3 regions of the Paenibacillus sp. Y660 genome follow, and region 1 is predicted to be linked to each of the others. Evidence: predicted binding sites of a transcription regulator. Region 1 holds the regulator's gene; each other region holds the start of a gene.
The links. Region 1 encodes LexA, which represses DNA repair genes until DNA is damaged. Its sites were predicted from a motif close to CGAACATATGTTCG; they were not measured.
Positions count from the first base shown of each region.

Region 1 (10,569 bases):
CGGAACACCGTTTGCCGGAGATCCTCGCGGTATTTTGAAGCGTGCCTTGAAGGAAGCAGAAGAGCTTGGCTACACAGCAATGAATGTTGGACCTGAACCGGAATTTTTCTTGTTCAAAACCGATGATCGCGGTGAGCCGACTACTGAGCTAAATGACCAGGGCGGCTATTTCGACTTAGCACCGATGGATATGGGTGAAAACTGCCGTCGTGAAATCGTACTTACGCTTGAAGAGATGGGCTTCGAGATTGAAGCTTCTCACCATGAGGTAGCTCCTGGACAGCATGAAATCGATTTTAAATACGCAGATGCGATTAAAGCTGCTGACCAAATTCAAACGTTTAAGCTGGTAGTTAAAACGGTTGCACGCGAGCATGGCTTGCATGCATCGTTTATGCCAAAACCATTGTTCGGCGTAAATGGTTCTGGAATGCATTGCCACCAATCGTTGTTCCAAGGCGACACAAATATGTTCTACGATGAGAAGGACAAGCTTGGTCTTAGTGCGGTAGCTCGTCAATACATGGCAGGTATCTTGCTTCATGCTCGTGCTATGGCTGCTATCACGAATCCAACAATCAATTCCTATAAGCGTCTTGTACCTGGCTACGAAGCGCCTTGCTATGTCGCTTGGTCCGCAAGCAATCGCTCGCCAATGATTCGGATTCCAGCATCACGCGGTCTTAGCACGCGCGTCGAAGTTCGCAACCCAGATCCAGCTGCTAACCCATATTTGGCACTAGCTGTTATGCTAAGAGCTGGTCTTGATGGCATTCAGAACAAGCTTCCGTTGCCGGCTCCAACAGACCGCAACATCTACATCATGACGGAGGAAGAGCGTCAGGATGCAGGCATTCCAAGCTTGCCGCTTGATTTGAAGGAAGCTCTTGACGAAATGTTAAGAAGCGACATCGTTTGCGATGCGCTTGGCGACCATGCGCTTGCCCATTTCTATGAACTGAAAGAAATCGAGTGGGATATGTACCGGACACAAGTTCACCAATGGGAAAGAGATCAATACTTGACTCTTTACTAAGATCTGAATCCCTAAAGTTCATAACCTAATAATGACCCGCAAGAAAGACACTTTTCCAAAGGTGTCTCTCATGCGGGTCATTCTGTTTCTATCTCATTTTCGGATGTATTTTTCCCAATATAGTGTAGATAAATCAATTAAGTTTTATAAAAGCAAAGGCGTTCCTTCTAGTAAACTAGTAATCGGGGGAGCATTCTATACGCGCGGTTCGCAAAATGACTTATCCTAATTTGATTGGTTTGGTGGGGGTGTATATGGAGTGGGATTTACGGCCCGCCCATTCCTACTTTTGTTCACAATTCGTTGCAGAAACGATGCGGAAAAGCGGGATTCCGGTCTGTAACCGTCCATCGACGCTGGTTACACCTGATGATTTTCTGAATTACAGTCAATTTCATGTCGTCTATGAAGGACTGCTATATGATTATCCACAGCTTAATCTACAACAGCTTGTCCATCTTTCAAAAGCAAAAATGACTGTAGGCCAGCTTCGGAAGAGAGCCATATAAGATCTAGAATAGTGCGCAATAAAAATATGAGTCCACACAAAAAGACCCATAGTATGGGTCTTTTGCGAAGTTTAATGGTTGAATTAGTAGCCGCCGAAGCCGCAGCTGCATGCGATAATCACCAATAAAATGAATAGGACCAAAATTGTACCTAAGTTTGTAAAAGCTCCACCAACGTAACCGGACATTTTTTAGGTGCACCTCCTTACGTGTTGAATACATTATAGGTTATGCGGGCTAATCACTCATTGATTGGGTGTTTGTCATAGGGCAGGCAGGAGTGGGGAGAAAAAATTTACATTATTTGTGAAGAAAAATGAATCGAATGCCGAAAGATACACAATAGAAATAAATAGCAAAGAAGAGGCTGAGTCGACTATGCTTGCGCATATCGGATCAGCCTCTTCTTTATGTACGTTTACTTGCTTTAATGGATATCCCGGAAAAGTCCGATGACTTTGCCTAGAATGGTTACATTTTGGAGTAAAATCGGCTGCATTGTGGAATTTTCCGGCTGCAGGCGAATGTGATTTTTCTCCTTGTAGAACGTCTTGACCGTTGCTTCGTCATCCTCAGTCATTGCAACAACGATTTCTCCGTTATTAGCTGTTTGCTGCTGACGAACAATAACGTAATCTCCATCGTGAATACCGGCTTCGATCATACTCTCGCCCATGACATTCAAGATGAATACGCTGCTGTCACCTACAAAGTGTGAAGGAAGAGGGAAATACTCTTCGATGTTCTCTGTTGCGGTAATAGGCACACCCGCAGTAACTTTACCAACGATAGGTACTTTGGCAACGGAAAGGGGGATCATGCCATCCACACCTTCTTGATCTAAAATTTCAATAGCACGTGGTTTAGTGGGATCCCGGCGAATTAGGCCTTTCTTCTCCAAGCGGTCCAAATGACCGTGAACGGTTGAACTGGATAACAATCCAACAGCTTCGCCGATTTCTCGAACGGAAGGTGGATAGCCTTTCTCCCGGACTTCATTCTTAATAAATTCAAGAATAGAATGTTGTCGGTTAGAAATCTTCGACACTGTGATCACTCCATTAGTAGGTTTGTAGCAAATTATAACATAGAACCGGAGTTCGTACAAACATAAGTTCTCAAGTACAGAAGTTCGTATTTTTTTGTTGACTCCAAACGTTTGTTCGTGTATTCTAAAAACAGAACAAACGTTTGGGGTGCTGAATAATGATAACTAGTTCAAGTTTTAATAGAACGATACACAAACAAGAAACAGTTAAAACAACGGTGTTTAACCATTTGATCAGACGATTGATGAAGCGCCATGCAGCAAAGATTGTAGTCTGCTCAGCTGTGTTCGCACTTTTATTTACTAGCTTTCTGTTTATAGGAACAGCTGCTTCCGGCAGTTATCCAGCAGAAGCGACAGCTGGAGAAAATATGGTTATCGTGCATTCGGGTGACACACTTTGGGAAATCGCTAAGCAATATACCGATGGCAAGCAAGATATTCGATATGTCATTTATTTGATTAAAGATCGCAACAACCTGCAATCCTCGGAAATTATGCCAGGGCAAAAGCTAATTATTCCTAGCATTTAATTTGAGAGTCATTTACAATTAATAGAATTGTTTCATCATATACATAGCTTTCTGAATCAAGTAGATCAATGGAATCTACTTCTTTTAGAAAGTTTTTTTGTGTGAACTGCAGGGTTTTCCCTAGGTAAGTTCGTCTATTGAAGGGGATTGAAAGGAGAGGCTGAATTGTTACGTGTTGAAGAGCTATCCCATTCCTTCATGAATGGGAATGAAGCGACTGCTGTACTGCAGCATATTAGCTTTGATGTACATAAGGGAGAAATGATTGCGCTTTTAGGAAGCTCCGGCTCTGGCAAATCTACGCTGCTGAACTTAATGGCCGGCTTAATGAAGCCTACAGAGGGGCAAATCTTTATTGCAGACCACAATATCGTTACGATGAACGAAAATCGGTTGGCTGAGTTTAGACGAAAGCATATCGGGTTTATTTTTCAAGCGTATGAGCTGATTGCCAATTTGACCGTTAGAGAAAACGTCGAGCTGCCGCTCGTGTTTCAATCGATTCATCCTTCTATAAGGAAGAAAAAAGCGCTTGCTTTGCTTGAACAGGTGGGAATTCCGGATAAAGCGGAATTATTTCCATCACAGCTCTCAGGAGGACAGCAGCAGCGTGTCAGTATAGCCCGGTCATTGATCACTGAGCCATCGGTCATTTTTGCGGACGAGCCTACTGGTAATTTGGATACAAAAACAGAAGAAGAAATTATTATGATTTTGAAGCATTTGAACAAATCGATGGAAACGACTTTTATCATCGTTACACATGAACGTGAGGTTGCAGCCCAAACGGAAAAAATTATTACGCTGCGGGATGGTTACCTCGTGACGGAGCAGGAAGCCGCTCAAGAAAGATTGCTTGCGGGGGGAACGCAAATTGAGAATAAGTGATATTACACGATTGTCTTGGGATCAAGTCAAGCGCAGGAAGGTCGTAACGGCACTTTGTGCGGCAGGTATTTCGATTGGCTGTGCTGCCATTATTGTAGCTATGAGTATAGGCGAATCTGCGCAAATTTATGTCGAGCAGCAGATGAACAGCTATTTAAAAATGGATGAGATTACGGTAACAGCAAATACAGGTGCTGGAGCTGGCAGCAAAACCCCTGCAAATGAAAGTGAAAGCGAATCGCTGAAACAAGGGAAATTGACGCAGCAAAAGCTTGATATTATGAAGAAAATCAAGCATGTGACGGCAGCAGCTCCTTTTCAGCAGCTTGAATATATGGAGCTGACGACTTTAGATGGGCTTGCTTCACAAAATCAAACCCAATTGATCGGTACGGATTTGGAGATGCTTACAGCTTTCGGAAATGAATTCATGCAAGGCGGGCCATCTAATCTTGAGGACATGATTGTGCTTAACTATGGCGCTACTATGGGTCTGATCGATGATATAACCAAACAAAATATACAAGAGCAGCTAAACTCGAATCCATATGATGATGCAGTGTTCGAGCAATATCAAAGCTTAAACAGTATTCCAACCGTTTTATATCAGAAGCAAATACAGTTTCGCTATTATTCGTCTGAAGGTCAGGTTCTAAGCAGGCCGCTGCGTGTTGTTGGTGTCCTGAAAAAACCAAGCGGTCTCAAGGATGATCAGATTATGTACGACAAGAAGGGCTACATATCGATTGAGACGGCAGCGCTCCTTAAGAAAGAGCTTAAGCTGCCTGGCGATCAGCAGGAATCCTATAATTCGATTATCGTGAAGGTCGATAATCAATCCAAAATCGAGCAAGTAGAGCGACAGCTTCAAAAGCTTGTCGTGTCAACGCAAACTAATTTATTTCAAAAGGAACGGCTTGCGAATGAATTTAAAATTATAAAAGCAGCCGCACTTGGCATCGGTGTTTTTATTCTCATTATCGCTTCTATTTCAATTGTCGTAGCTATGACGATGTCTACCTATCAAAGGCGAAGGCAAATTGGCATCATGAAGGTGCTTGGCGCTAACCTTAGCCAAATTCGAAATATGTTTATTGTAGAAGCAGCGTTGCTGGGTCTGCTTGGCGGATTGCTTGGCGTATTATTTTCATACTGGATCGTATGGGGTATTAATGGTCTGATTACGAACTTATCCAACGAACAGGATTCGGTCATTATATTTGTTCCTTTATTAACGATTCCAATCGGTATGGCATTCGCGCTTGCCACTGGCATATTTTCAGGAATTTATCCAGCTATTAGCGCATCACGTACAGATGCTCTGACAGCGATAAGACGAGATTAATTTAAAGTTGAAGAAGGAGCATAAAGATGAAGAAGAAAATAAAGTGGGCAATAATTGGTCTTATTATTATCGGCATCAGCTTTGTACTATATAGAATTGGAAATCCATCAAGGCCCGCAGACCTAATGGCAACAGACTCGCAGCCGATTACGTTTCAAGTGACGAAAGAGACGATTGCGAGTACAGTTGAGGTGAAAGGAAAGTCGCTGTATGAGCAGGAGACGCTCGTATATGCCCCCTTTGGCTCAAAGGTCACAGAGTGGGCAATTGAGGACGGCCAGCAGGTGAAGAAGGGCGATGTGCTGTTTAAGCTCGATCAGACAGCGGTGCAAAACGAGATTTTGCAGGCGGAGGCAGTACTGCATAAAGCTAAACTCGAGGCTGATCTGAATGACTATTTAAGTCAGGTGGATGACGAATCGAGCCCGTTGGAATCTACTGAAGAGGGGCGCAAAAAGGTTTTTGTTAATAAGGAAATAGCTCGCTTGACGAAGGAATTGAATGATGTGACGTCGAGCATTCAAGTGAAGGAGCTGCTTGTGAAGAAAAACAAGCTGAAAGATTCCAGCTTACGCTCACCGGCCACAGGAATCTTTTTATTTGATAATGCCAACAAACGGCCGCAAGCTTTAACAGACAATGAATATGTGGGCAAGGTCGTTGATTTGAACAAATTGCAATTCATTGCGCTAGTTGGGGAACAGGATGTTTTTCGCATCAAGCCCGGCATGCCGGTTCAGGTTAAGATGAATGCGATGAAGGAACTGAAGCTGAAGGGGAAAGTACTGAAAGTATCTAAATTTGCGAAAACAGGAACGGATCAAAATAATTTAAATCAAGCTGCTCAGTTTGAGGTCGTCATCATTCTTGAGCCTAGCGAGTATTTGATAGCAGGTCTGAGCTTGAATGGTGCAATAGAGACTGAGCGCAAGGAAAATACAACTGCGGTTCCATCGATTGCAATCATTCGTGAAAAAGATAAGCATTTTGTCATGAAGGATACGGGTAATGGCCAGTATGAGCGGAAAGAAATTAAAATCGGGCTCGAAACGCCCGAGCTGACGGAAGTGCTTAAAGGATTAAAAGCTGGCGATCAGGTCGTTCTACAATAATAGCAGTGCTCTAACTCCATAGATTACCGATGAAGCCTCTACGATTCCTTGACAACTGAACGTTGAAAATGTCAAAGTATAGTGTAGAGGTTTTTTCATCATGAGAGGAGTAGAGCAAGCAATGGAATTCTCGAAAATAATTGAACGTATTAACGAGCTGGCTCGTAAAAATAAATCGGTAGGTTTAACCGATGAAGAAACGGTCGAAAGAGATGAGCTGCGCAAGCAATATATGACTAACTTCAAAAATAATTTTCGTCAACAGCTGGATCAGATTGAAATTGTTGATGATAAGGACAATATCAAGCATTAATAAAGGTCAGTGGTACTCATTAAATATCCATGGGAGGGTGTTTATATGAAATATAATTTGCTTGGCAAAAGTGGACTAGCCGTATCCGAGTTATGTTTGGGAACGATGACATTTTGCAATACGACAAGTGAAGAGGATTCAATCGATATGATTGATCGCTTTGTTGATCGCGGGGGCAATTTCCTCGATACAGCCGACGTTTATGTGAGCGGCCGATCTGAGGAGATCGTAGGCAAAGCCATTAAAAACAAGCGTTCCGACATCGTCCTTGCTACAAAGGTGCGTATGACCACTTCGGGTAATATCAACGGAGTGGGCTTATCACGCAAGCATATTATGGATGGCGTCGAAGCTAGCCTTAAGCGTCTGCAAACCGATTATATCGACTTGTACCAGGTCCATGTGTGGGATCATGCTACTCCAATCGAGGAAACGCTCCGCACGCTTGATGACCTTGTCACTTCCGGCAAGGTGCGTTACATAGGCTGCTCTAATTTCTTTGCATGGCAGCTAATGAAGTCACTAGCCTATAGCGATGCTAGCCGTTATGTGCGTTTTGTGTCCATTCAGCCCCAATATAGCTTGGTAAGCAGACAAATGGATCGCGAGATGCTGTCGCTTTGCTTAGAGGAGAAGGTAGGCATTATTCCTTGGGCTCCTATCGGCGGCGGTTTCCTGACTGGCCGTTACAGCAGGGAAGAGCCAACAGAAGGACGTTTAACCTCTAAGGTAGGGGAGAGCGCATGGGTTAATCGTGCCCTCGATAAAAACTTTGTCATTCTTGATGCTTTGCTTGAAGCAGCGAAAGAGCTTGATAAAACTCCCGCACAGGTTGCGCTCCGCTGGCTCATTCAGCGGGAAGGCATTACTTCACCGATATTCGGCGCCAGCAAATTAGAGCAATTTGAGGATAATATCGGAGCAATAGGCTGGGAGATGCCAAGCGAGGTATGGAATCGTTTGGAGCAAATAAGCGCGCTGCCGGAGGATTATCCAAATCGCTTCATTGAAAAATTCCGCAGACCGTTTGAATAGCTTTTACAATTAGGAGGAATGTCAGCTTGTCACGATCTTGGGAGCGCAAAGTGCGCAAAAACATGAATGTTGTAAACAAACAACGCAAGAAGCAAGGAGATGGTCAAATCGTCTTTAATGCCGAGAAGTCTGAGAAGATCGTTGGGCGTAATTTCATTGCCCCAATCTTATTGATTTTATTTATCGGCATGTACATCATCCTTATGCAAGGCGCAGAGCAATTCAAAATGGATACGATGTTCTGGGTAACCGTTGGCTGTTATATTTTGCTGGCTGCATTATTCTTTTTCCGCAGACCCTACATAACGATTGGCAAAGATTTTGTACAGTCACGCCGTATGACTGGCGACAAACGAATCCCTGTGTCCAACATCAAAGGCATTAGCGTTCAAAAGGGTTATGTGATTATAGAGCAGCACAAAGGCGGAAACTGGGTATTCTCAAAATTGACTAACCGTTTCCCGACTGAAGAAATGGGCGAGAAGCTTAAAGTCTTCGCACAAGCGAACGGCATTTCTTTCTCGCAAAAATAAATAGGCAGGAGAGTTCGATCAACGATGGCTAAACAAGCAGTATTATTTGATTTGGACGACACGTTGCTGTGGGATGACCGCAGTGTAAAGGAAGCCTTTGAAGCGACATGCCAAGCGGCAGCGGCAGCGACAGGGGTAGATCCTAATGAGCTTGAGGAATCGGTTCGCCGTGAAGCAAGAGCGCTTTATGAGTCATATGAAACATTCCCATTTACGAAGCTGATCGGAATCAACCCGTTTGAAGGACTTTGGGCGCCTTTCCGTGAAGGCGAGCAAGAGGAATTCCGCAAGCTAGAGAGCCTTGCACCCGGCTATCGCAAAGCAGCTTGGACACAAGGCTTGAAAGCTGTTGGTGTTGATGATGAGGAGCTAGGCGCAAAGCTAGCTGAGCAGTTCCCTGCCGAAAGACGTGCGCGTCCGATCGTATATGAAGAAACGTTCTCTGTTCTGGATGCGCTTAAAGGCAAATACAAGCTGCTTCTATTGACGAACGGATCACCTGACTTGCAGCGAGAGAAGCTGGCAGGCGTGCCGGAACTGATTCCTTATTTCGATCATATTATAATTTCGGGTGAATTCGGACTCGGTAAGCCAGCCGCATCGATTTTTGAGCATGCGCTTGAGCGTCTTGGCATCGAAACCGATCATGCCATCATGGTGGGCGATAAGCTCACAACGGATATTCTTGGCGCAAACACGATTGGGATGACCTCGGTTTGGATCAATCGCCATGGCGCTGTACGCAATGACGAGATCGTTCCTACTCATGAAATCAAGCATTTAGAAGAGCTGCTTCCGCTGCTCGTCTCTTAAAGTATAGCAATAAAAAGCCCCTCGCAGACAGCTTAAGCTGCTAACGAGGGGCTTGCATTATGTTAGAATGACATTAGGCGTTGCTCGATGCAAACTTCTCGTCAGCAAATGGGTGAGCGATCCAGCCTTCTGTTTCGATGAAAAGACGAACAGCTACGATTTGACGGTTTTCCATCAGCGTAAAGAAATGCGGCTTGTACTCCGGAACGGAAATAACATCGCCAGCTTCCAGCTCAACGTCAAAATAACCAACATCGTCAGTACCTTTGATGATGAAGATGCCGCGTCCTGCCGTAATAGCACGAACCTCATCTTCTGTGTGCGTATGCACGTTTTCGAATTTTTTTAGAAGCTCATCCAGGTTAGGGGTAGCATCAGACAACGCGATAATATCCCATGTTTTATAGCCGCGACGCGCAGCCAAATCTTGAATTTCTTCGTCATAAGTTGCTAATATTTGCTGTTTCTCTTCATCGGAGAGTACAAATTTTTGCTGTAAACCTTCTTCTAGCTTCGCTGGATTCCAATGCTCGTAAAGCACCTCTTGCTTTTCTAGAAATGCACGGACAGCTTCTTCACCTTGAATCCGTTCTTCTGTATTGCGAATTCTAATTTCAGCCATGAACATTCCCTCTTTTCCTATAGAAATTAAATGATATAATTATTATAGATCAAAATAAATCGATTGTCGATGGATTTACCTTTTCACATAAAAGGTATTCTGATAAACTATGGGTTAATGATTTTGGGAAGGGTGTAGTAAATTGTCGAAACCGACCATACAACAAATGCTTCAGGAGCGCATACTCATTTTGGACGGCGCGATGGGTACGATGATTCAGCAAGCGAATTTAAATGAGGATGATTTTGGCGGAGCGGAGCTTGACGGCTGTAATGAAATGCTCGTTCTGACTCGTCCCGATGTTATACAATTGATTCATGAGCAGTACTTAGAAGCAGGCGCAGATATTTTGGAAACGAATACGTTTGGCGCTACAAGCGTTGTTTTGGCGGATTACGATATTCCCAAAAAAGCGAGAGAAATCAATTTGGCTGCCGCGAAGCTTGCACGCGATGCATGCGACAAATACAGTACGCCAGACAAGCCCCGTTATGTAGCCGGTGCGCTTGGACCTACAACCAAAACATTGTCGGTAACCGGAGGCGTAACTTTCGATGAGCTGGTTGAGAGCTATTATGAGCAAGCGCTTGCTTTGATTGAAGCAGACGTGGATGCGCTGCTGCTCGAAACCTCTCAGGATACGCTTAATGTAAAAGCAGGAAGCATCGGCATTCGCAATGCGTTTGACAAGCTTGGCAAAGAGCTTCCGATTATGATTTCCGGCACGATTGAGCCGATGGGCACAACGCTCGCCGGACAAACGATAGAATCGTTCTACATTT
Region 1 is NZ_JBXBBJ010000020.1:37,584-48,152, forward strand. Features, by position in the region: gene glnA (type I glutamate--ammonia ligase) at 1-1,036, shown strand, start outside; gene AC2TDN_RS19740 (hypothetical protein) at 1,291-1,545, shown strand; gene lexA (transcriptional repressor LexA) at 1,973-2,593, opposite strand; gene yneA (cell division suppressor protein YneA) at 2,752-3,126, shown strand; gene AC2TDN_RS19755 (ABC transporter ATP-binding protein) at 3,292-4,014, shown strand; gene AC2TDN_RS19760 (ABC transporter permease) at 4,001-5,359, shown strand; gene AC2TDN_RS19765 (efflux RND transporter periplasmic adaptor subunit) at 5,386-6,471, shown strand; gene AC2TDN_RS19770 (DUF896 domain-containing protein) at 6,572-6,784, shown strand; gene AC2TDN_RS19775 (aldo/keto reductase) at 6,830-7,819, shown strand; gene AC2TDN_RS19780 (hypothetical protein) at 7,846-8,352, shown strand; gene AC2TDN_RS19785 (HAD family hydrolase) at 8,377-9,165, shown strand; gene AC2TDN_RS19790 (1,2-dihydroxy-3-keto-5-methylthiopentene dioxygenase) at 9,239-9,787, opposite strand; gene metH (methionine synthase) at 9,930-10,569, shown strand, end outside.

Region 2 (10,569 bases), on a different contig from region 1:
CGGCTTCAAACCGTTTCAACATTTACTAATTTGACGAAAATAATCGTTTTGAATCAACTTTTGGAAGGAAAATTGATTCAATAATGAAGGAATACAAACTCATTTTATCTTTTCGTAAAATCAATTGTCAAGCAAAAGCCCATCATCTTCCTCGAATGCTTCAACTTCCCCATTTAGATCAATCCACTTTATGGCTACCTTCACGATTTCTGAAGGGAAGCCTCTACGCATTAAATAGCCCATTAGCATGCGTTTTCGGTCTAATGGCTTGCCTTTTTACGAATCGCCAATCCTTCTCCGCAGCTTTTTTTGGCCGATGCTAATTTTACATCGCGGTCTAACGATCCCGTTGCATCTGCTGCAGCTTCTTTCGACACGCCTCGCTTCAGCTCCTGCTGAATGAATCGAAGCCCTCTCAAGCTGTTTTTGAGCTGGCTTGTCGCAAATTGTCGTGCATATTGTTCATCATCCACAATATGCTCCCTTTCTAAACGGTCTAGGGCATATTGAATATGATCAGCTTCAAAAAAGCTTGCGATTTAAAATCCTCTCTAAACACAGCTTCGCCGTCCCTATCGGGACGGCGAAGCATCAGCATGTATGATTTCAGGTCGATTTATTCTAGATCTTCGAATTCTTCGTCGTCTTCTTCAGCTTTGAAATTAGCCTGAGTTGCTGCAGCCGACAGGTTGCTTGCATCGCGAATCTGCTTCTCGATCACTTCAGCGATATCCTTATGATCCTTCAAGTACTGCTTCGCATTCTCGCGGCCTTGGCCAAGACGCTCGCCATTGTAAGAGAACCATGCGCCGCTCTTCTGTACGATATCCATCTCTACGCCAAGATCAACAAGCGTGCCTTCTCTGGAAATGCCTTCGCCGTACATGATGTCGATCTCAGCTTGTTTGAACGGAGGAGCTACTTTGTTCTTAACAACCTTGATACGAGTACGGTTACCGACCATGTCGTTACCTTGTTTCAACGTTTCAATACGACGGACATCAAGACGTACGCTGGAGTAGAATTTCAAGGCGCGACCGCCTGGCGTTGTCTCAGGGTTACCGAACATAACGCCGACCTTCTCACGCAATTGGTTGATGAAAATCGCAATCGTCTTCGATTTGCTGATTGCTCCGGAAAGCTTCCGCAAAGCCTGAGACATCAGACGCGCTTGAAGACCAACGTGGGAATCCCCCATATCGCCTTCAATTTCCGCTTTCGGCACGAGTGCAGCTACGGAGTCAATAACGACGATATCAACGGCGCCGCTGCGTACGAGCGCTTCCGCGATTTCCAATGCTTGCTCACCCGTATCAGGCTGTGAAAGCAACAGCTCGTCAATGTTAACGCCAAGCTTGCTTGCATAGAGCGGATCAAGAGCATGCTCTGCATCGATAAAGGCAGCTTGTCCGCCAATACGTTGAACCTCTGCAATCGCATGAAGTGCAACTGTCGTTTTACCGGAAGATTCCGGTCCGTATATTTCAATAACACGTCCACGCGGCAAGCCGCCTATTCCTAATGCAATATCAAGAGCAAGCGAACCGCTAGGAACGGTCTCTACCTGCATGTGTGTGGATTCTCCTAATTTCATGATGGAGCCTTTACCAAATTGTTTCTCAATTTGACGCAAAGCCATTTCTAGTGCAGCGCGACGATCCGACAAGAAACTCACATCCTTCTTTATTTATAATGTTATGATACCTTTTTTCCATCAGGTTGACAAGCATTTTTTCGAACATACATTCGCATTTTTGCTTGACGCCTAATTTGGGCATAAAAAAACCGCAGCAAAGTATTCTTCGCCACGGTTCTTCCGATAACTATTCTTCATTATAACTGTCTTATCGACAATTGACAAACTTTATTTATCCATCAAAAGGGACAGCATGGCGATGGGTTGACGAGGTGGCCCGCTTCCGTTTTTAACGCGTCTGCAGCGCCAACCACAGTCGATATAACGCTGCCTTTACAGCCCGCAGCCTGATCATGCCTCTTCCGCCGCTAAGGTTTAAAGTATGAACGATCGTCGGCCTGCCGCGTTCCGCTAAGCCTACATAGACAAGTCCTACCGGCTTGCCCTCGGATTCTGCAGGTCCCGCAACACCTGTCAGCGACACGCCAAAATCAGCGTCCGACAGCTCTCTGACTCTCTCCGCCATCAATGCCGCAGTCGAATCGCTAATCGCACCTGGCGCACCTTCTCCCTCAAGCTGTGTCATCGGAATGCTGAGCAGGTGATGCTTCATTATATTGGTGTAGGTAACAACCCCTCCTACATACTCCCCACTGCTCCCAGGAACGTTTGTAATAAGTTCCGCGAACAAACCCCCGCTGCAGCTTTCCGCGCTCGCCAGCTTGCGCCTTGAGGCTCTAAGAAGGTGTACAACCTCTTCTTCGATCGGGATGTCCTTCTGTGCGTACAAATACTCGCCTACACGTTCCTTAATCTTCTCGACGGTTTCATCTATTTTTTGATCCGCTTCGATTGACGTGCTCGCTTTGGTTGATACTCGGATAGCTACCTCGCCTTCCTTTGCGTAAGGGGCTATGGTTGGATCAACCTGACCATCAATCAAATCAAGCAGCTTCGCTTCGAGATTGGATTCACCGATCCCAGCGAATTTCAGCAGGCGCGAATAAAGCGGATCTGCTAACCCAAGCACGGAACGCAGCCACACCTCGCCAGCGCCATCCATCATCGGCTTCATTTCCCGCGGCGGGCCTGGCAGAAGCAAATAAAGCGTGCCGTCAACGGATAAGCCATTGCCCACAGCAAGGCCTGTCGTATTCTCAAGCGGCTCGCCGCCTTCAATCATGAGTGCCTGCCTGCGATTGCTCTCTACCATATGAATGCCTCGGGAGCTGAACAACTGCTCGATTTGGGCCATCGAAGGCTCGTGAATGAGCAGCTTGCGGTTTAAATATTCGGCTAGCACGTCCTTCGTAAGATCATCCTGCGTCGGGCCAAGCCCCCCTGTAAAGACAAGCAGGTCGGCTCTGCTTCTTCCGATTTCGATGGCTTGCCTCAGCCGCAGGGCGTTGTCGCCGACTACCGTCTGAAAGTAAACATCAACACCTAGCCCTGCAAGCTTTTGAGACAAAAACTGTGCATTCGTATTTACGATTTGGCCTAGCAGCAGCTCCGTGCCGACCGCAATGATTTCTGCTTTCATGGTTAGCGTTCTCCTCTTCGTTCAAATGTTCTAGGTTTGAATTTATGCATGCATATAAGCAAAAGCATCTCCCCGCCTTGCGGAAAGATGCTTTGACATTATTCTACCGGAATCAAATGCTTGTTTTTTAAAAAATAATCGATTCCCGAGTATACCGTAATAGCGGCAGCCACCCAGCTTGCGATGACATCAAACGGAAAATCTATGAAATTAAATGGGAAGTTGTTGATCAAGAGCGCGATAATCATCGTAATTTGAATCGCCGTCTTCCATTTGCCCCATGTGCTGGCAGCCATAACGGAGCCTTCTAGAAGCGCGATCTGACGGAGACCAGTTACCGCAAATTCCCGACTGATGATCACGATCGCAATCAATGCGTTCAGCTTGTCCATCTCAACGAGTGAAATCAGTACCGCTGCTACGAGCAGCTTATCTGCCAATGGATCAAGCAGCTTGCCTAGGTTCGTAACAATTTTGTTCTTGCGCGCAATGTAGCCGTCTAATCCGTCTGTGCTTGCCGCCACAATAAAAATGAGTGCCGCTATGATTTGATTGTATGTAATGGAGAAGTCTGAGATGCTGAACGACCCCAAATCCACTTTAATAAGCAGAAAAAACATAATAACCGGCACCAAAAATATTCTGGCTAGTGTAATGCGATTCGCCAGATTCACGCAATTCCCTCCTTAGATCGATCTAACTCATAGGTGTGCATTACGCGAACCCCTTGTTCGTGAATGAAATCGGCTTTCATTTCCAGCTGCATACCATATAATAAGCAGCCTTGAGCCTTAGCAATTGTTCTCTCTCTCATCTATGTATTCCCCCAGATCCTTCCGTAAAGCTACCTAACCAAGTATAATACATGCCAATTCACGTGTCAAAAGCGGCTAAAGCCTCAATTGTTAACGACTTCAGCATGAAAACGAAAAGCCCCGTTTCTCAAAATGCGATGAAACGAAGCTTTTGTTTTAAGAGCGATAATTAGTGAATTGAAGCTCTACTGGCAGATCAGCTTCTCTAAGCAGCTTCATCACGGCTTGCAAGTCATCGAGGCTTTTGCCTGATACTCTAATCTGATCGCCTTGAATCAAGCTTTTCACCTTCAGCTTCGAATCGCGAATCAAAATATTGATTTTTTTCGAGACATCCTGCTCAATGCCTTGTCTTAGCTTTATGCGTTGACGGACGGTATTGCCCGATGCGCCTTCGATTTTGCCATAATCCAAGTTTTTGATCGGAACGCCGCGTTTTACCATTTTGGACAATAGGATATCAAGCACGTTTTTTAGCTTATAGTCATCCTCGGAAGCGACAACAAGCTCTTCCTTCTCGAGAGCGATGGAGCTCTTGCTGCCTTTAAAATCAAAGCGCGTTTCAATCTCACGCTCTGCTTGCTTTATCGCATTCGCTAATTCTTGCATATCCACCTTGGATACAATATCAAAAGCATTTTCTGAAGCCATTTCATACCTCTCCTTTGGTACAGGAATCAATTATTCCGTTTTAGCCTGGTCCGTTGGTACCGCTTCATCTGTTGGTGTTGCATTGTCGGTAGCGCCAACTGGATTAAGCAGCAGTTTTTTTAATGTTGCCCTGTCGCCATCAGGCACAGGAACGCCGTCCACGGTTATTTCGGTCAGATCCGCTCTGCCTACATTGATGTAAATTGGACCTGCGAGTTCATAAGTTTCGATTGTGCCGTCCTCTGCATTTGTAGAGTAAAGCTTCTCTCCAGTTCTGCTGCCTGAGCGAACCTCAAGCCAGCTTCTGCCGCCAACCACTTTAACTTCAACCTTATGGGCTGTACCCGCTGGACCAATATCATATTGATCAGCCTTGCCCACCTTGCTGCCGAACGTAACCGTTGTAGGCGCAACAGTCGGAGTCGGAGAGACGGGTGGTGTACTTGGCACGTTCTCGTTCCCAGTTGAATTATTATTATCCGTATCCTCAGCAGGCGGCTGGGACACCTCGGTAATGTCTGTACTGTTATCTGCCTGTTTCGGATCGCTAGAATCTTTATTGATTGCATAGACCCAAATGACGACAACGATCAAAATAAGAAAGGACCACATCATGACGCTAAAACCGATTTTGCCAAGTCTCTCTGACGATTGAGATTTGACTCTGCGCGGTGCCCTAACGACGATCGGCTCGGAAATTTGCTCTACCGGTGCAGCAGGCACCTCATGCTGATACAAGCGAAGCACTTCATCTGGATCGAGTCCAACTGCTTCTGAGTAATTTTTCACAAATGCCCGTACATAAAAAGGGCCTGGCAAAACCGTATGATCTCCACTCTCTATCGCTTCCAAGTACCGTTTTCTGATTTTTGTCGTTTCTTGAATATCATCAAGCGTTAAGCCGCGCTGGTCTCTCGCCTTGCGAAGTAGTTCACCTAAATCAGACATGAGACGGCCTCCTTCCGATTAGAAATCGTCTGTATAGTTAGCTGTGAAAGATTCATAAGATATTTCCTCATCTGGCGTATTGCGCAATTCTACAATAATGTCAAAATGGCTGTAATCAAAATTGGATTCTTTAATGAATATATCTGGATGTTCGATTACTTTCGTTGAAGGCATAGCCATAATCTCCTGCAGCAATCCGTAATGCTTCTCATTCGAGCGAATCGTGCTTACGATTCCATCAATTATAAAAATATTGTTAGGCTGCATCTCGTCCTCAGACAGCTGGCTTCTGACCGTTTGCCGAAGCAAAGTAGAGGAAACAAAGGTCCAGCGCTTATTCGAGCATACGCTGCCTGCAATGATGGACTCCGTCTTGCCTACCCGTGGCATACCTCTTAAACCTATAACCTGATTTCCATCACGTTTAAACACTTCGCCCAAAAAGTCCACTAAAATACCGAGCTCATCGCGCGTAAAACGGAACGTTTTGCGGTCATCGGAATCACGTTCGATATAGCGTCCATGACGGACTGCTAAAATATCAACAATTGTAGGCGTTCTCAGCTTGTTTACAGTAATATTATCAACCTTTTGAAGCATTTTGCCAAGAAGCTCGATTTTCTCGTCATCATCGGTCTGAAGCAGCATGCCCCTTGTTCGATCCTCAACGCCGTTGATCGTCATAATATTAACCTCAAGCATACCTAGCAATGAAGCGATATCTCCAAGCAAGCCTGGGCGGTTCTTATGTATTTTGTATTCCATGTACCACTGCTTCGACTCCAAAGCTTTCACCGTCCTAAACCTAATCGTATAGAAGTATGTAAATGATTGAACTGCCCGTCATAAAACATAATTCTACAATTTTCGTCACAATCCTGCAACCCAAAAAGAAACATTGCAGAAAAGCCTCCTAAAGGGAGGCTCTTCTGCTGCTGCTTCTGTTGACGAAATGCCGCCATCGCAAAAAATGGGCTACGATTTTTGGACGAGCTTGACCATCAAGCAGGCTAGCGTCTTGCGCTCAGACTCATCGCCTGCATCCCATAGCTCTTTCAATACGCGTTCTTCCTCATTTTTCGGATCAACCTTTTCTTCAAGAAAAGTGCCAATCTCATAAGCTAAGGACACGATCGTTTCTTCCGTCATCCCAATTTTTTTCGCTTGCGATACACGGTCTGCCAAAAAATGCTTCCATGTTGCAAAGTTAGAAAGGACTGTCGACATGTTTCTTCGCCTCCTAATGGTATAGAAAAGAATCATCAACAGTCTTATCATGCGTAAAAGCACGTCTAATTATGCAAAAGGGCTTGTCCGCCAAAAAAGAACAGCTTCAACCTATGTGTGCCAGCCGCCGTTTGGGCTAATTACTTGTCCCGTAATATACGATGATTCAGGCAGCGCCAGAAAATACACGAGCGAAGCAATTTCTTCCGTAGAGCCAAATCGCCCGACTGGAATTTTCTGCTGCATCGCAGCCTTCTCCTCCGCATTGAAGCTATCCATCATTTCGGTATCAACCGCTCCCGGTGCAACCGCATTAACGGTAATGCCCGTCGGCGCCAGCTCCTTGGCCAGCGCCTTCGTAAAAGCGTTCATACCGCCCTTTGTTGTGGAATAAAGCACTTCGCAGGATGCTCCAGACATCCCCCAAATGGAGGAAACGTTAATGATGCGGCCATAACGCTGGGCAATCATATTCGGCATAAACAACTGCGAGCATAGAAACATGCCCTTCAGGTTGACGGCCATCACATCATCCCAATCTTCCTCGGTCACATCCATCAGCATGCCATAATGCGAAATACCTCCGTTGTTGACTAATATATCCGGAAGCATATTGTGGCTCTCCAGCTTCTCCCGCATCCGCTCAAGCTGCTCCTTGGAACGCAGATCCGCTGAGATCGTTAATACGTTTGCGCCAAGCGCCATACAGGTTCGTGCCGTCTCGTTAGCCGTCTCATGAGAATGCAAATAATGTATGACGATATTGACTCTCTCAGCTGCAAATCGTTTGGCAATAGCTGCGCCGATGCCGCGGCCTCCCCCAGTAATCAGCACCGTCATTTCCTGAAGCGTCTTCATTTTGATGGCTGTTCCACAATCGATACCGATGATTGATTGAAGTCAAAATGCTCGCGAAGCCGCTCATTAACATCGTCAAGCGTGCATTTTTCATAGAAATCAAGCACATCGAACATATCGCTGTCACGGAATCGATATCTCGTAAATTCACCGGCGATGGCTTCTGGGGAGTTTAGCATGCGTAAATATCCGCCGATTTTTTTGCGCTTGGCTCTCTCGAACGCAGTTGGTTCAATGCCTTTTGCCAAAATACCCTCAACTGCTGAACGAATTTGCTTAATCAGCTCATCCGGATTTGGCGTGTCGCCCCCGATAACCGAGAAGGCGTAGCCCGTGCTCGAATTATACTCGTGTCCGAACGAGTCAGAGATCAGATCTTTCTCATAAAGCTGCTGATAGAGCGTAGAGCTAGGTCCAATTAGAGCTTCCAGCATCAGCTTGGTCGTCACTTCTTGACGCAGAAGCGCTTCGCCGGTTAGCCCCGTATGCTTTTCTTTGATTCCGAGCATGCATTTTGGCAGTGAAACAGGAAGCTCCGTCACCTTGCGTGGGATCTTGACAGCTTCAAGCTCTTTCTCAAAAAATCGCTCGATCGGCCCCTGCGGCTCAAAAGATTTGCTATTCTGATTATCGCGCACAAGCTGGAATACTTCCTCCGCCTTCACTCCGCCAACGACAAACAATATCATATTGGAGGGATGATAAAAGGTTTCGTAGCAGCGGTAAAGGGTTTCCTTATCGATTTGCCTGATGGACTCCACCGTTCCGGCGATATCGATATGAACCGGATGCTCATGATACAGCGCATCAATCAACCCGAAATAAACTCTCCAATCGGGATTGTCACGATACATATTGATTTCCTGCTCGATTATTCCTTTTTCCTTCTCTACATTGGCATCTGTAAAATAAGGATTTTGAACGAAGTTGATTAACGTCTCTAAATTAGCGTTTATCTGCTCCGTAGCAGAGAACAAATATACCGTTCTGTCGAAGCTCGTAAACGCGTTCGCTGAAGCTCCTTGCGATGCAAATACAGCAAATATGTCTCCCATTGGCTCCTCGAACATTTTATGCTCGAGAAAATGCGCGATACCGTCAGGCACTTTCACAGGAGGCTGATTGCCAACCGAAAAGCGGTTGTCGACTGAACCATACTTTGTCGAGAATGTCGCATATGTTTTATTAAAGCCTTCCTTCGGCAGCACGATAACCTCAAGTCCGTTATCAAGCACTTCGCGATACAACGTTTCCTGTACGTTTGGATAGCTAAGGGTTTGCATAGGTTATGCCTCCTTTCGATCACGCAAAAAGTAAATCGTATCGAGCTGCACGCGCTCCGCAACCTTCACGATATCCTCAGCGGTAACTGCCTGAACCTGCTCAAGCAGCTGCTCTGCACTTCGCTCTTTCCCGGTCAGCACGCTGTTGAAGTCGTAGGCGATCATCTCATAGGCGGAATCCTGAAGCTCGCGGAGATGATTCGAAATCATCGCTTTCGTCTGGCTCATCTCAAGCTCTGAAAGTTGGCCTTGCCTCATGCTTTCAAGCTGCTCCTGGATAATGGCGACAGCACGGTCGTAATTAGCGAATTCGATGCCTGATTGAATCGTGCAAAGCCCTTTATGGCCATCAAGCCTTGATGCAGCATAATACGCCAGGCTTTCCTTCTCTCGCACGTTCAAGAAAAGCTTCGAATGCGGGTATCCTCCCAAAATGCCGTTGTACATTAATGCTGCCGGATAAGCGTCATCGCTGTAGCCTACACCGGTGCGAAGTCCCAAGTTCAGCTTGCCTTGGCTTACCTCCATGCGTTCCGTAACCTTCTTCACTTCTTTGACCGCATGCTGGACGTTTGGCACCGTATAAGCAGAAGGCGTGCCATCCTTCAATTTGAATGTTTTGTTGACGAGACGAGTTACTTCTTCAAGCGACGTATCCCCAACGACATACAAGTCAAGCGCAGCGTTATTCAGCCATTGCTCATAATGCTCATACAACGATGCAGGCGTTATCGCATCAATTTCTGATCGTTTGCCAAGCGGATGCAGACGGTAAGGCTCGTCAGCGCACATTTCTTCCAAACAGCGCTCCGCTGCATATCGTATTTTATCGTTTACGATTGCCTCTAGCCGTTTTCTAAGCGTCGTTTTTTCTGCGTCCACATATTTTGGATGGAAGCCGTTATTATCTATGAGCGGATCGGTAAGCACATCCCCTAAAAATTTCAGCGATTCTGCCAGGAGCGAGGTGTTCGCTGAGACGAATTCATCGTTGATCACATCCATGCGGAATTGAACGATTTGAGCATCGCCTCTTTTATATACGTCAAAACCGAAGCCTGCTCCATATAAATCGTCAAGCTTCTCGCGGAAAGCAATCGTTTCAGGCAAATTAGCCGTGCCTCTTCTTAGTACGAACGGAATGAGGGCAACCGGCGTTACCGTTGCTTCATCAAGTGTAAGTCCAGCAAATAAGGAAATGGCAAACGTTTTAAATCGTTTTGTAGGCAACACATGCAGTCGAATTCGCTGCAGCAGCCCTCTTTCGAATTGGGTCACTCGGTTTGCTCCTTTCAACGGCGCGTTATAGAGTAAATCTATTCCAATTGACAAATCACTATACCATTCTAACCTATAGGAAATGGAAGAAGCAACCACTGCTGCGCTAGGCAGTAACGGCTGCTTCCTTTCGTAATAAGCGTATAGTTACATACAGAAAATATGCTTTCCAATCGTCTTGATCTGCGTCCGAGTCCAAATCCATTTGGAGGTTGCAGTATGCGGATTGAAATAGTAGATGCAGCCGCCGGTTGGGTCCCAGCCATTAATCGCATCCTCAACCGCATCCCTCGCCCTGGCATTTGGCTGCAGCCAAATTTGTCCGTCAGCAAC
Region 2 is NZ_JBXBBJ010000003.1:126,351-136,919, forward strand. Features, by position in the region: gene AC2TDN_RS05490 (RecX family transcriptional regulator) at 261-473, opposite strand; gene recA (recombinase RecA) at 617-1,666, opposite strand; gene AC2TDN_RS05500 (competence/damage-inducible protein A) at 1,926-3,176, opposite strand; gene pgsA (CDP-diacylglycerol--glycerol-3-phosphate 3-phosphatidyltransferase) at 3,275-3,850, opposite strand; gene AC2TDN_RS05510 (hypothetical protein) at 3,847-3,990, opposite strand; gene AC2TDN_RS05515 (YajQ family cyclic di-GMP-binding protein) at 4,148-4,642, opposite strand; gene AC2TDN_RS05520 (helix-turn-helix domain-containing protein) at 4,673-5,590, opposite strand; gene AC2TDN_RS05525 (DUF3388 domain-containing protein) at 5,609-6,376, opposite strand; gene AC2TDN_RS05530 (DUF3243 domain-containing protein) at 6,566-6,817, opposite strand; gene ymfI (elongation factor P 5-aminopentanone reductase) at 6,929-7,675, opposite strand; gene yfmH (EF-P 5-aminopentanol modification-associated protein YfmH) at 7,672-8,958, opposite strand; gene yfmF (EF-P 5-aminopentanol modification-associated protein YfmF) at 8,962-10,236, opposite strand; gene sleB (spore cortex-lytic enzyme) at 10,384-10,569, opposite strand, start outside.
Region 2: recA (recombinase RecA) is a predicted target of LexA. The motif match lies at 1,736-1,749, and genes of this name have one in related genera.

Region 3 (10,569 bases), on a different contig from region 1:
ACCTTATTTTATGGCAGGTCTTTAAGCAAGCCTTCCGAGCATAAGCTTCAGCCGACTGTTGCTGTGAAGCCTGCTCAGAAGCTGGCGGTACCTTCAGACGGGCTCCCTGCTGAGCTCCGTTATGTTGATATTGACCAGGCGCGATTGATTGATTTTTTGGAGAGCAAATCATCCATATTGGCTGAGAAGCACTATTTTGACGCTATTGTCAAAGCCGCCAAAAGCTTCGATATTCATCCTGTCGTGTTGTTTGCCATTACAGGCCAAGAACAGGGCTTTGTGCCGAAGACGAATAAACTGCATAAGCAGATCGCTAATAATCCCTTTAACGTTTTTCACAGCTGGAAGGAATTTAATACGAATATCGGACAATCCTCAGAGATCGCAGCGCGAACGGTATTCAACTTAAGCAAGGACCGGCCTGCGGATGTGGACCCGTTCACATGGATCAATCGGAAGTATGCGGAGGACCCAAAATGGTCAGACGGTGTCCGCTCTATTTTCACCACCATTAAGGCTTATTTGGAAGCTCCGTCAACTGGCGAGTAGAGATAGTTCCTGGTTCGTTAGAGCCACTATACAGTGAACCCATTTGGGACAATCATCCCATTGGGTTTTATTTTTTTTGACGGCACTTGTCGCTGCGAAGACGAAAAAGGATTCCTTTTTGGAAGAGAAGTCTGTAAAATGTTTAGAGGCAAGGCTGTGCGTGGCTAGTTCATGTTATGTATGGGTGGGTGGCACAATCAGCTGCGCTTATGAAATGCTTAAAGAAGGAGCGATTATCTTTTGAAGACATTAATCATTGCGGAAAAACCGGATATGGGCAGAAATATTGCAGCCGCAATCGATCCCAAAGCAAAAAATCACCGTTCCTACATAGAAGGCGAACAATATATTATTACGTGGGCAATCGGGCATTTGATCGGGCTTGCGGAGCCCGATGCTTATGACGATCGATATAAGAAGTGGAACATCAACGATCTCCCGATCATTCCGTCTCAATTCAAGCTGGTGCCTAACAAAAAAACGATCGATCAGCTTAAAGTCATCGGCGATCTTGCCAAACGCAGCAATTTGCTCGTCAATTCCTGCGATGCGGGGCGGGAAGGGCAATATATTTTTTCGCTTATTCAGCGGCATCTGGGGCTTAGCCAGCCGGTAAAGCGTCTATGGATCTCGGATCTTACGCCGGAGACGATTCGCAAAGGATTCGCCGAGCTGAAGGAGGGAGCCGAGTATGAGAATTTGACGCGTGCAGCAACGGCAAGAAGCGAAGCGGATTGGCTAATTGGAATGAACGGCTCGCGCGCCTTTACGACCAAACATAATGTGCTGCTCTCTGTCGGCAGAGTACAGACGCCTGTTCTTGCGCTCATTTACGACCGACAAAAGCAAATTGAGGCGTTCTCGTCCTTGAAGTTTTTTGAGCTGGAAGGACATTTCTCGCAAAATGAAATGTCATACCGAGGCATGTGGCAGGCCGAAAGAATGACCGATCAAGCGAAGGTTGAAGCCGTCGCAGCCAAGGTGAAGGGCAAGCAGGGACGGATTTCGTCTTATGAGGTGAAGGAAACGAAGGAGTATCCGTTCAAGCTTTATGATCTTACGCTGCTTCAGCGCGAAGCGAACGGCAAATATGCATTTTCTGCGAAAAAAACGTTGGATACGGCGCAAGCGCTATATGAGAAGCATAAAGTTATCTCTTATCCGAGAACGAACTCGAACTATGTGACGGAGCAGAACATTCCGGAGATGCACAAAACGCTGAATGCGCTGCAGGGTACAAGCTATGATGAGCTTGTAAAAGGGACGAATCGCAGTCTTGTCCACAAGGGAAACAAGTTTATTTGCAACCCGGCTAAGGTAGAGGATCACCATGCTATCCTGCCTACGAATCGCAAAGCAAACGGGCTAAGCCCGGATGAGCAGAAGCTTTATGACTTGATCGTTAGGCGATTTCTGTCCCAGTTCTATCCGCCTGCTGAATATAAGGTGCACACCGTCTTGACCGAGGTAGAGAACGAGATGTTCAAGACAACGGTCAAGGAGCTGCTGAGCTTGGGCTGGAAGGTTATCTATGCCGATCAGAAGAAGGAAAAGGCAAAGTCGACGGCCAAAGGCAAGGATAAGGAAGAAGCAGAGGAAGAGGAAATAGAGGTAAATGAGCCATTTTCGATCTCGGCAGAAGAGGGCATCGCCTGTACGGATGCCGTCGTGAAGGAGAAGGATACGCAGCCTCCGAAGCATTACACGGAAGGCACGCTGCTAAAGGCAATGGAAAGCGCGGGCAAGCAAATTGAGGACGAGGATGTTCGGGATGCGATGAAGGACTCGGGTCTTGGCACGCCTGCGACGCGCGCAGCAACGATTGAACGGCTCAAAAATGTCGGGTATATCGATATGCAGGGGAAGAAAATTCAAGTGACGCAAAAGGGCCGAACCGCTATAGAGCTCATTAGAGGTGCGGGAATCGACCTGCTTACCTCTCCGGAGATGACCGGACTATGGGAGCGGCGCCTGAATGAAATATCAAGAGGGACGGCCTCTGATGGACAGTTTATGGAGAACGTGAAAAAGTTCGCAACGATGATTGTCGACAAAGTTCGTGTGCAGTCGCGTGCTGCGAAAACCTCGTTTGAAAGCGAAGCGCCGGCTCCTGGCAAAGGAGCAGCGGGCAATGCGGCGGCTGCTCCGCGCAGCCGCGCAACGAGAGCGAAGGCGGCTGGAACAGCAACAGCGCAGAAGAGCGCAGCTTCTTCTAGTGCGCCTACAGTGATCACAACCTGTCCGCGTGCGGGCTGCGGCGGGTCTATCTTTATGGGGCGCAAAGGCTATGGCTGCTCGCATTATAAGGAAGGCTGCAAATTCGTCATTTGGAAGGAAAGCTTCGGACGAAGTTTAACCGATTCACAGGTGAAGGCACTCGTTGAAAAAGGAAAGACGACGAAGCTGAAGCTTGAGCTTGCAGACGGCACGCCAGGAGAAGGCCGAATCGTGCTTAGAAATGTAGATACAGGTGAGCTTGCCATTGAGCAGTGACAGGCCGCTGCTCAGAACAAATAGACTCGAATCCGTCCTCAGGTGCTTGCGAGGGCGGATTCGAGTCTATTTTTATTGCCTGCCTTATCGGTTCACATAACCATGAATAGCATCAGGCACATCCTTAAGGTGATCCAGCGTCAAGAAGGCGCCTTTAGGCTCGATTTCGATTTGAATAATATTGTATTCCCACTCGGCCACTGCGCGCATATGAATGGCATGGATGCCAGCCGTTAATGCAGGCACTACATCAGTCCGTATAGAGTTGCCTACCATCCAGGTGCTGTTGCGGTCGAACGTACCTTTGGATAAAATGCTTTCCAAGGCGTCGCTATTTTTCAAGTGACGGATATAGATGCGTGAGCCAAAGTAGCGCTCCAAATTCATTTTCTCAATTTTGCGACGTTGAATCGGCAGCTCGCCGCCTGTGTACAGGTGAAGCTCATGGCCAGCCTCTGCAAGCGAGAAAAGCGTTTGCTCCATATTGGGATAGGGCTCTGTATCATGCTCGTAGACGCTCAGACCAAGCTTCCATAGAAAGTTCTCTTCACTTGTAGAGCGTTTGCGTCCCGTTAAGTGAGAGTAGTGAATGTAAGTGTCGACAAAGGATTGCGGAAAGTGTTCGCTCTTAAAGCCAAACACGGCTACTGCAGCAATGTCGATCTCCATTTGCTTATCCCGTATCGCTTGTGCGGTGACGAGCGGCGAGGTGCCGAACCAAGTAGTCATCGCATCAATAAATTGATCGATCACGAGGTAAAAGTATTTATTACAGTGAATTAACGTATCGTCTAGGTCAAACATAATCTGTTGCTTCATATAAGCGATCTCCTTTGCGGAACTTGGAACTGTATGATCAATCTACCGCAATTGGAGGGGGTGAGTCAATGTGCGAAACACCAGCAGATAAACTTTTTACATAGTTATCCAATAATATCGGCATAATGATAGTGGAGGTGATTGGATTGGCATTTAACAAAAACAGCAAAACGGATAATCGTCAAAATCATTCTAGCTCACAAGGACAAGCGGGCAAGCTAAAAACCGATAAATTCGCGAAGCGCCCGCCAAGCTTAAACGGCATTAACAAACAGCTTCCTTAGTAAGAACGAATGGTTAAGCAACGTAAAAAGGAGAGCTTATATTGTCTGCTCTCCTCTTACTGAATCTATGCATATTTAAGCTGTGAAGCTCTTAATTGATTCTTAATAAAATCGATGCGCCTGCGAACATAAAAGTCCTTGCTGGCGCCCTTCAAATCTTTGGGAGTGATCACCTCCTCTGCAACATTATCAATGATGATAAGCCGTCCATCGGCGTAAAACTTAAACGTTAAATCGCGTCCAGGACGTCCATTCTCTAAATAACGGAAATTTTCGCAGATGTTACTCATGGTGATCAGGCCTCCTTCAAATGGTTGAATTCGATGATCAATAGAACGTTTGTTCTTGTTTTTAATTATACCAAACATTTGTTCGTATGGAAACTGTTTTTTGTTTGACGTAAACTAGATTCATAGAGGCAGTTGCTGTAAACAGAAGGAGCGCGGAAAATGATCAGAATAAAGAACCTATCCAGACGAATTCCAGGTGGGCCGAAGGTGCTTGACGATATTAGCTTCGAGGCTTATCCAGGTGACTTTATTGCTATAAAAGGCGATAGCGGGAGCGGGAAGTCAACGCTGTTACGCTGCCTTGCTTTGCAAGAAAAGTGGAGCGAGGGCACCTATCAATTCGATGGCAAGGATATTTTCAAGGAGGGCTTCTCGGGCAAGCTTAAAGTAAAGCAAGAGGTTGCTTACGTAGAAGAAAAACCGTTTCTGTTCCCTAATAAGACGGGACTCAAAAATGTAATTATCGGCTCCGTCACGCAAACGCCTGCTTGGCGCAGATGGACAGGCATGGTGCGAAATGACGATTATATGGGCGCTATGGATATGATCGAGAAGCGCGGACTACTTGAAAAAGCGCATCAAAAGGCCAGTACCCTAAGCGGCGGAGAACGTCAGCGTATGGCAATTGCCAGAGCGCTTGTTCATGGAGCCAAAGTTATTGCGGCAGATGAGCCGGTATCAGGCCTTGACCCGCATACGGCAGATCAGGTGCTAACGGATTTGAAAGCGCTATGCAAGGAGCAAGGCGTCATCGTCATCGCAGTTATGCATCAGGGCGACTGGGCAGAGCGGTTCGCGGATCGCATTCTCGGCTTAAAAAATGGCAAGCTGGTGCTCGACGTTAGCGGCAGAAGACTGACCGAACGCGAGAAGGCGCTGCTGTGAGCAAAATTGAGCTGCGCTTGATAGCAGTAGAGGAGCTTGAGGACGCTATTTCACTTGAACAGAGCTGTTATACGCCTGAAGCGGCGGCAACGCTGGCAGGCTTTCAATATCGTTATGAGCATTATCGGCCATATTTTTGGTCAGCTTGGGACGGGGATCAATTAGCAGGCATTACGAATGGCATACGTACAGAGCAGAACGCTTGCGGCGATGAAATGAAAGGCGTTCAGGCCGATTCACTAGCGGGAAGCAACTTTTGCGTGCTAACGGTTGCGGTAGATAAGGGCTATCGCAGGCAAGGGATCGGAGCTTTATTGCTTCGAAGACTCGTGAAGCAGTGCGAAGAGAGCGGCATCGATACGATTATTCTGATGTGCGAGCAGCATCTGATTCCATTTTACGAGGCAGAGCAGTTTGCGCTGCGGGGCGTTTCGTCCTCCACTCATGGCGGCATCGTTTGGTATGAGATGAGCCGTGCTTTGCATACAATGGAGCATCTTACCGAATAGGAAGGTGTCTTCATCATGCCATTTCAATCGCCTGTCGTCGTACAAACTGCCAAGGCTGATTTTCCAAAAGCGGAGCTGTCACTGCCTTATATAAGCGGGGGAAAAAGCGAGGCAGCAGATAAGAAAATAAACCATACGATCCATCAGGCCGTACAGCAGCTCGTTCACAATCAGGGCTCATTGGACGATCCAAGGGCTCAGATGCTGGGCTATTTTGAACAAAAGAACAATCAAAAGGATTATCTCAGCCTATCGTTGTTTAATTACGCCTTCACAGGCGGGGCGCATGGCTTGACGCTGCAGCAATCGCTGACCTTTAAGCAATCGACAGGGCAAACCTATACGCTGGCTCAGCTTTTTAAACCGGGAGCAGATTATGTCGGTCGGATAAGCGCCATCGTAAGTGCACAAATCAAGGAGCGGAAGATTGATACGCTTGAACCGTTTACATCCATACGGCCCGACCAAGACTATTATGTGGCCGATCGCTCGCTCGTCATTTACTTCCAGCTCTACGAGCTGGCGGCGTATGTTTATGGCTTTATATATTTTCCGATATCCGTCTACGAGCTGCAGGATATTATTAATGAGGATGGCCCTCTTGGTCCGATGCTAGTAAACGACTAGTATGGCTAATGCCTATTTTGGCTAAGCTGCAATCTGCCGCAAAGCTATAAGGAGACAACGAATTGATTTATTTTCTTCTACTCATCATCGCAGCAGTGCTTACCGCTATTTCGATTGTCTTCTACTATCAGCGTAAGAGGGAAAAGAAGCAACGTCTCATCAAAGATAGGCCAAAGGTACAACCCTCAAAAACGACGAGTACAATTGCAACAAAGCAAATGGATTCTAACTCGAATGCGGATGCAAGCGGGTTAGCCATAAGCGTCCATACGCATATGGCGAATCAAAAAAGAGCTATATTGGTCGTAGACGATCAACTTGCCATTCGAATGATGCTTACTGAATTATTTACGTCTCAGGGCATTGAGGTTTATGAGGCGAGCAATGGGAGCATCGCGCTGGAGCTGTTTGAAAAGCATACGGTTCACTGCGTTTTGCTCGATTTGCGAATGCCGGATACAAACGGAGTCGAGGTGCTTCGCGAGATAAGGAACCTATCAGCAGAGGTGCCCGTCATACTCATTACGGCTTATGCTGATCCTGAAAAATTGGAAGCTGCGGAGATGCTCGGCATAAGCAAATGCATCACCAAGCCTTTTGATATTATGGAATTGAAAGAGGAGGTTCTACGTTTGCTTGAGCAATACGGCAAGCAAGCGTAAGGTGAGGCCTCAGAAAGATTGCTTCGCATCTAATAGGATGCGAGGCTTTTTTTTGTTCCAGCTGAAACGGGTCTCCATTGCATGCCGACTGCAAACGGCTCATACAGTTACGTATGGAGGTGGACGTATGATCGAAATGATCGTTGGCGTTCTGCTGCTGTATGCGGTATTTCGCTGCTTTCAAACGTTTGAAATATAGGAAATATTCCGACTATTTAAAAAACATTTCCCGGGGAAGCGCAATAAGCTACATGAAAGAGAGCTTTTCGACATGCAAAGGGGAAAGCTGTAATAAAACATGTCGAAAGCGTTTGCATTGATATAATAACCCACATTAATTATTAATGTGGTTATATCTCTTTGCCAACATCTCCCTCCCAAGATTATAATAGTCAAATAAGAGATTCGAATAGGAGGAATCTGGGATAATGACAACACAATTGTCGGAGGCAAGCCTCGTATCATTGAATGTCGGCAAGCCTGTGGCCGTTGCGCATGGTTCAAAAGAGGTTATAACGGGTATCTTCAAGCAGCCTTCAGAGCTTTCGCATTTGCTCACCTTTACAGGGCTGCAAGGCGATGGGCAAGGCGATATGGTCAATCATGGCGGTCCGGATAAGGCGGTCTGCGTTTATTTTGAGAAGCGTTATTCCTATTGGCGGGATCTGCTCGATAAACCACTTGATTATGGAGCCTTCGGAGAAAATTTCACATTATCGAATTGGACGGAGGACGATTTGTGTATGGGCGATATCGTTCAAGCTGGTGAAGTCATCCTTCAAGTGAGTCAGCCCAGGCAGCCCTGCTTTAAGCTGGGTATAAGGCATCAGATGCCGGAATTACCGGGAAATGTTCAGCGCAATGGCTATACGGGATTTTATTTCCGAGTGCTTCAAGAGGGCAGCATAACAGCAGGAACGATGTTTTCCTTGACTCATAAACACCCTGCGCGCAAGTCGATTACAGAAGCTAACCGTGTGATGTACGTAGATAAAGAAGATATAAAAGGCATTCGTGAGCTGCTTGTCATTAAAGAGCTTGCGGCGAGCTGGCAGCAGCAGCTAGGAAGTAGGCTAGAAAAACTGATGATGGAAGAGCAAGGAGGATAAGAGGGTTGTATGACACCTTAGATTTTACAACATTTCTTAATGAATATGAGTTTCAAGAGCCTTGCAAGGTTGAGCTTAGGGAAAGCGGAATGAATAATACGACCCGCATGATCGCATCAGGCGGTCAACGATTTGTTCTGCGTATCTATAATAATCATAAGGATGAGAACATTGTCAGGTTGGAGCATGAGGTGCTGGCCCAATTGACGAGGCAGGAGCTCTCCTTTCGAGTGCCTGTGCCGATTCGCAATAAACGAGGCGATACGGTCAGCATATCGAGTGACGGCACGCTTTCTTCGTTGTTCCGCTACATTGAAGGGGACCGGCCAACAGCAGCTAATGCTGCACATGTGTATGCGCTTGGGCAAGCAGCAGCAGAGCTGACAGCTGCATTAGGCTATATTCAGCCAGAGGGCATGCCATTGTACAGTCCTTATTATTTATTGGAAAAGACTTACGCATCTATGGATATTGCTGCATTCTTATCGATGGCTGAACGTTCGGGGCCGCTTGCAGCAAGAAGATCCAGCTTCATAGCGATTAACGAGGAACGCCGCAAGCTTGCGGCAGAATGCGAAGAGCTTGCACTGCTGCCGCAGCAATGGATTCATGGTGATTTGGTTTTCAACAATACCGTGTCTAATGACGATGAGATAATCGGCGTGCTGGATTTTGAGTTCACGACGGTTGACGTAAGGGCAATGGAGCTTGCCGTTATCGCTGTTGATCTCATCAAGCCAAGTAATACGGCCGTTTCGGAAAAGGTGAAGCTCTTGCTGCAAGGCTATCTGAATACGCTGCCTTTATCCGAACAGGAGCTGAAGAAGCTGCCGTCCTTAATGAAATTGCGCTTGCTGGACGTAGCGCTGCATTTTGCCGTTCGTTTAAGAGATCAGTTGGACAAAGAGGATGTGCTTTGCAGCATTATCGATCAATGTATGTTTGGCTGCGATTGGATCAATGAGAACTGGGAGGATGAAATAAATGAGTTTAGCTAAGGCGCTAGGATATGATGAAGGTGAAAAGCTGCTTCTTGTAAACGCGGACGATTATGGATTATGTCACTCGGTGAATAACGGCATCCAGCAGCTACTGCTTGATAGCACGGTTAGCTCGGCTACCTTAATGATGCCCTGCGGCTGGGCACGGGAGGCTGCGCTTTGGAGCGCGAGGCATCCCCAAATCGATGTTGGCGTACATTTTACGTTTACAAGTGAATGGGATCTCTATCGCTGGGGACCGGTTAACCGCAAAGGGAGTACAGACTCGCTTGTTACAAATGAAAATTATTTTCCGAAGGATTGCAAGACGTTCGAGCAGCAAGCTGATCCTGAGCAGGTAAAACAAGAGATGATTGCCCAAGTGGAGATGGCATTAGCTATGGGAATGAAACCATCGCATGCCGACAATCATATGGGCAGCCTTTATGGATTAGAGACGGGACGCCACTTTTTGCCAATCGTATTTGAAGTATGCGCTTCCTATGGTTTGCCGTTCCGTTTGCCTCGTTATTTACTGCAGGAGAATGGCCAGGTAGCCCCGCCAGAACTTGCGGAGCAAGTTAAGCAGCTTGCGCAGCTTGCCGATTCGAAGGGGGTCGTCATATTAGACTATTTGGTGGGGCTTCCATTCAAGCTGCAGGATGGCGAAGACTATGATTCACTAAAAACTAGCATGCAGCAGCTATTGAAGAGTCTGCATCCAGGTGTAACCGAGCTTATCATTCATCCTTCACTCGTCACGGAAGAGCTGAATGCTTTTCACGGGCAGCCGCTTAAGCGTGGGATGGAGCTGGAGCTGTTCCGCGACTCTGAGATCAGACAGACGCTGCAGGACGAAGGCATCCGCATGATCCGTTGGCGGGAGCTTCAGAAGCTGCAGCGCGAGCGTACCGGATTTGCAAAGTAACCTATTCGAAGGAGCTGACTTATGTCTTTTGAAACGATAAAACAGTTGACAGAATAGGTGAAAGCAAATATTGGACGTGTAATCGTTGGCAAAGAGGAAGTCGTTGATTTACTGCTCATCGGACTTATAACTTCCGGGCATGTGCTGCTTGAGGATGTTCCAGGTACGGGGAAGACGCTGCTCTCGAAATCGCTAGCCAAATCGCTAGCGCTCACGTTTAGACGAAGACAGTTTACGCCCGATTTACTTCCATCGGATTTGAGCGGCATTCATTTCTTTAATCAAAAAATAAGCGAGTTCGAATTTCGAGCAGGTCCGTTGTTTACAAATTTACTGCTTGCCGATGAAATCAATCGCACAACGCCTCGAACGCAATCCAGCTTGCTTGAATGTATGGAGGAGCGGCAAATAAGCATTGACGGGGAAACGAAGCA
Region 3 is NZ_JBXBBJ010000033.1:37,143-47,711, reverse strand. Features, by position in the region: gene AC2TDN_RS23810 (hypothetical protein) at 1-549, shown strand, start outside; gene AC2TDN_RS23805 (type IA DNA topoisomerase) at 790-3,042, shown strand; gene AC2TDN_RS23800 (HAD family hydrolase) at 3,127-3,861, opposite strand; gene AC2TDN_RS23795 (hypothetical protein) at 4,008-4,145, shown strand; gene AC2TDN_RS23790 (hypothetical protein) at 4,211-4,435, opposite strand; gene AC2TDN_RS23785 (phosphonate ABC transporter ATP-binding protein) at 4,595-5,320, shown strand; gene AC2TDN_RS23780 (GNAT family N-acetyltransferase) at 5,317-5,829, shown strand; gene AC2TDN_RS23775 (DUF3298 and DUF4163 domain-containing protein) at 5,845-6,456, shown strand; gene AC2TDN_RS23770 (response regulator) at 6,519-7,118, shown strand; gene AC2TDN_RS23765 (hypothetical protein) at 7,171-7,317, shown strand; gene AC2TDN_RS23760 (MOSC domain-containing protein) at 7,547-8,227, shown strand; gene AC2TDN_RS23755 (phosphotransferase) at 8,233-9,225, shown strand; gene AC2TDN_RS23750 (polysaccharide deacetylase family protein) at 9,212-10,135, shown strand; partial or broken gene AC2TDN_RS23745 (AAA family ATPase) at 10,193-10,569, shown strand, end outside.
Region 3: AC2TDN_RS23785 (phosphonate ABC transporter ATP-binding protein) is a predicted target of LexA. The motif match lies at 4,507-4,520, and genes of this name have one in related genera.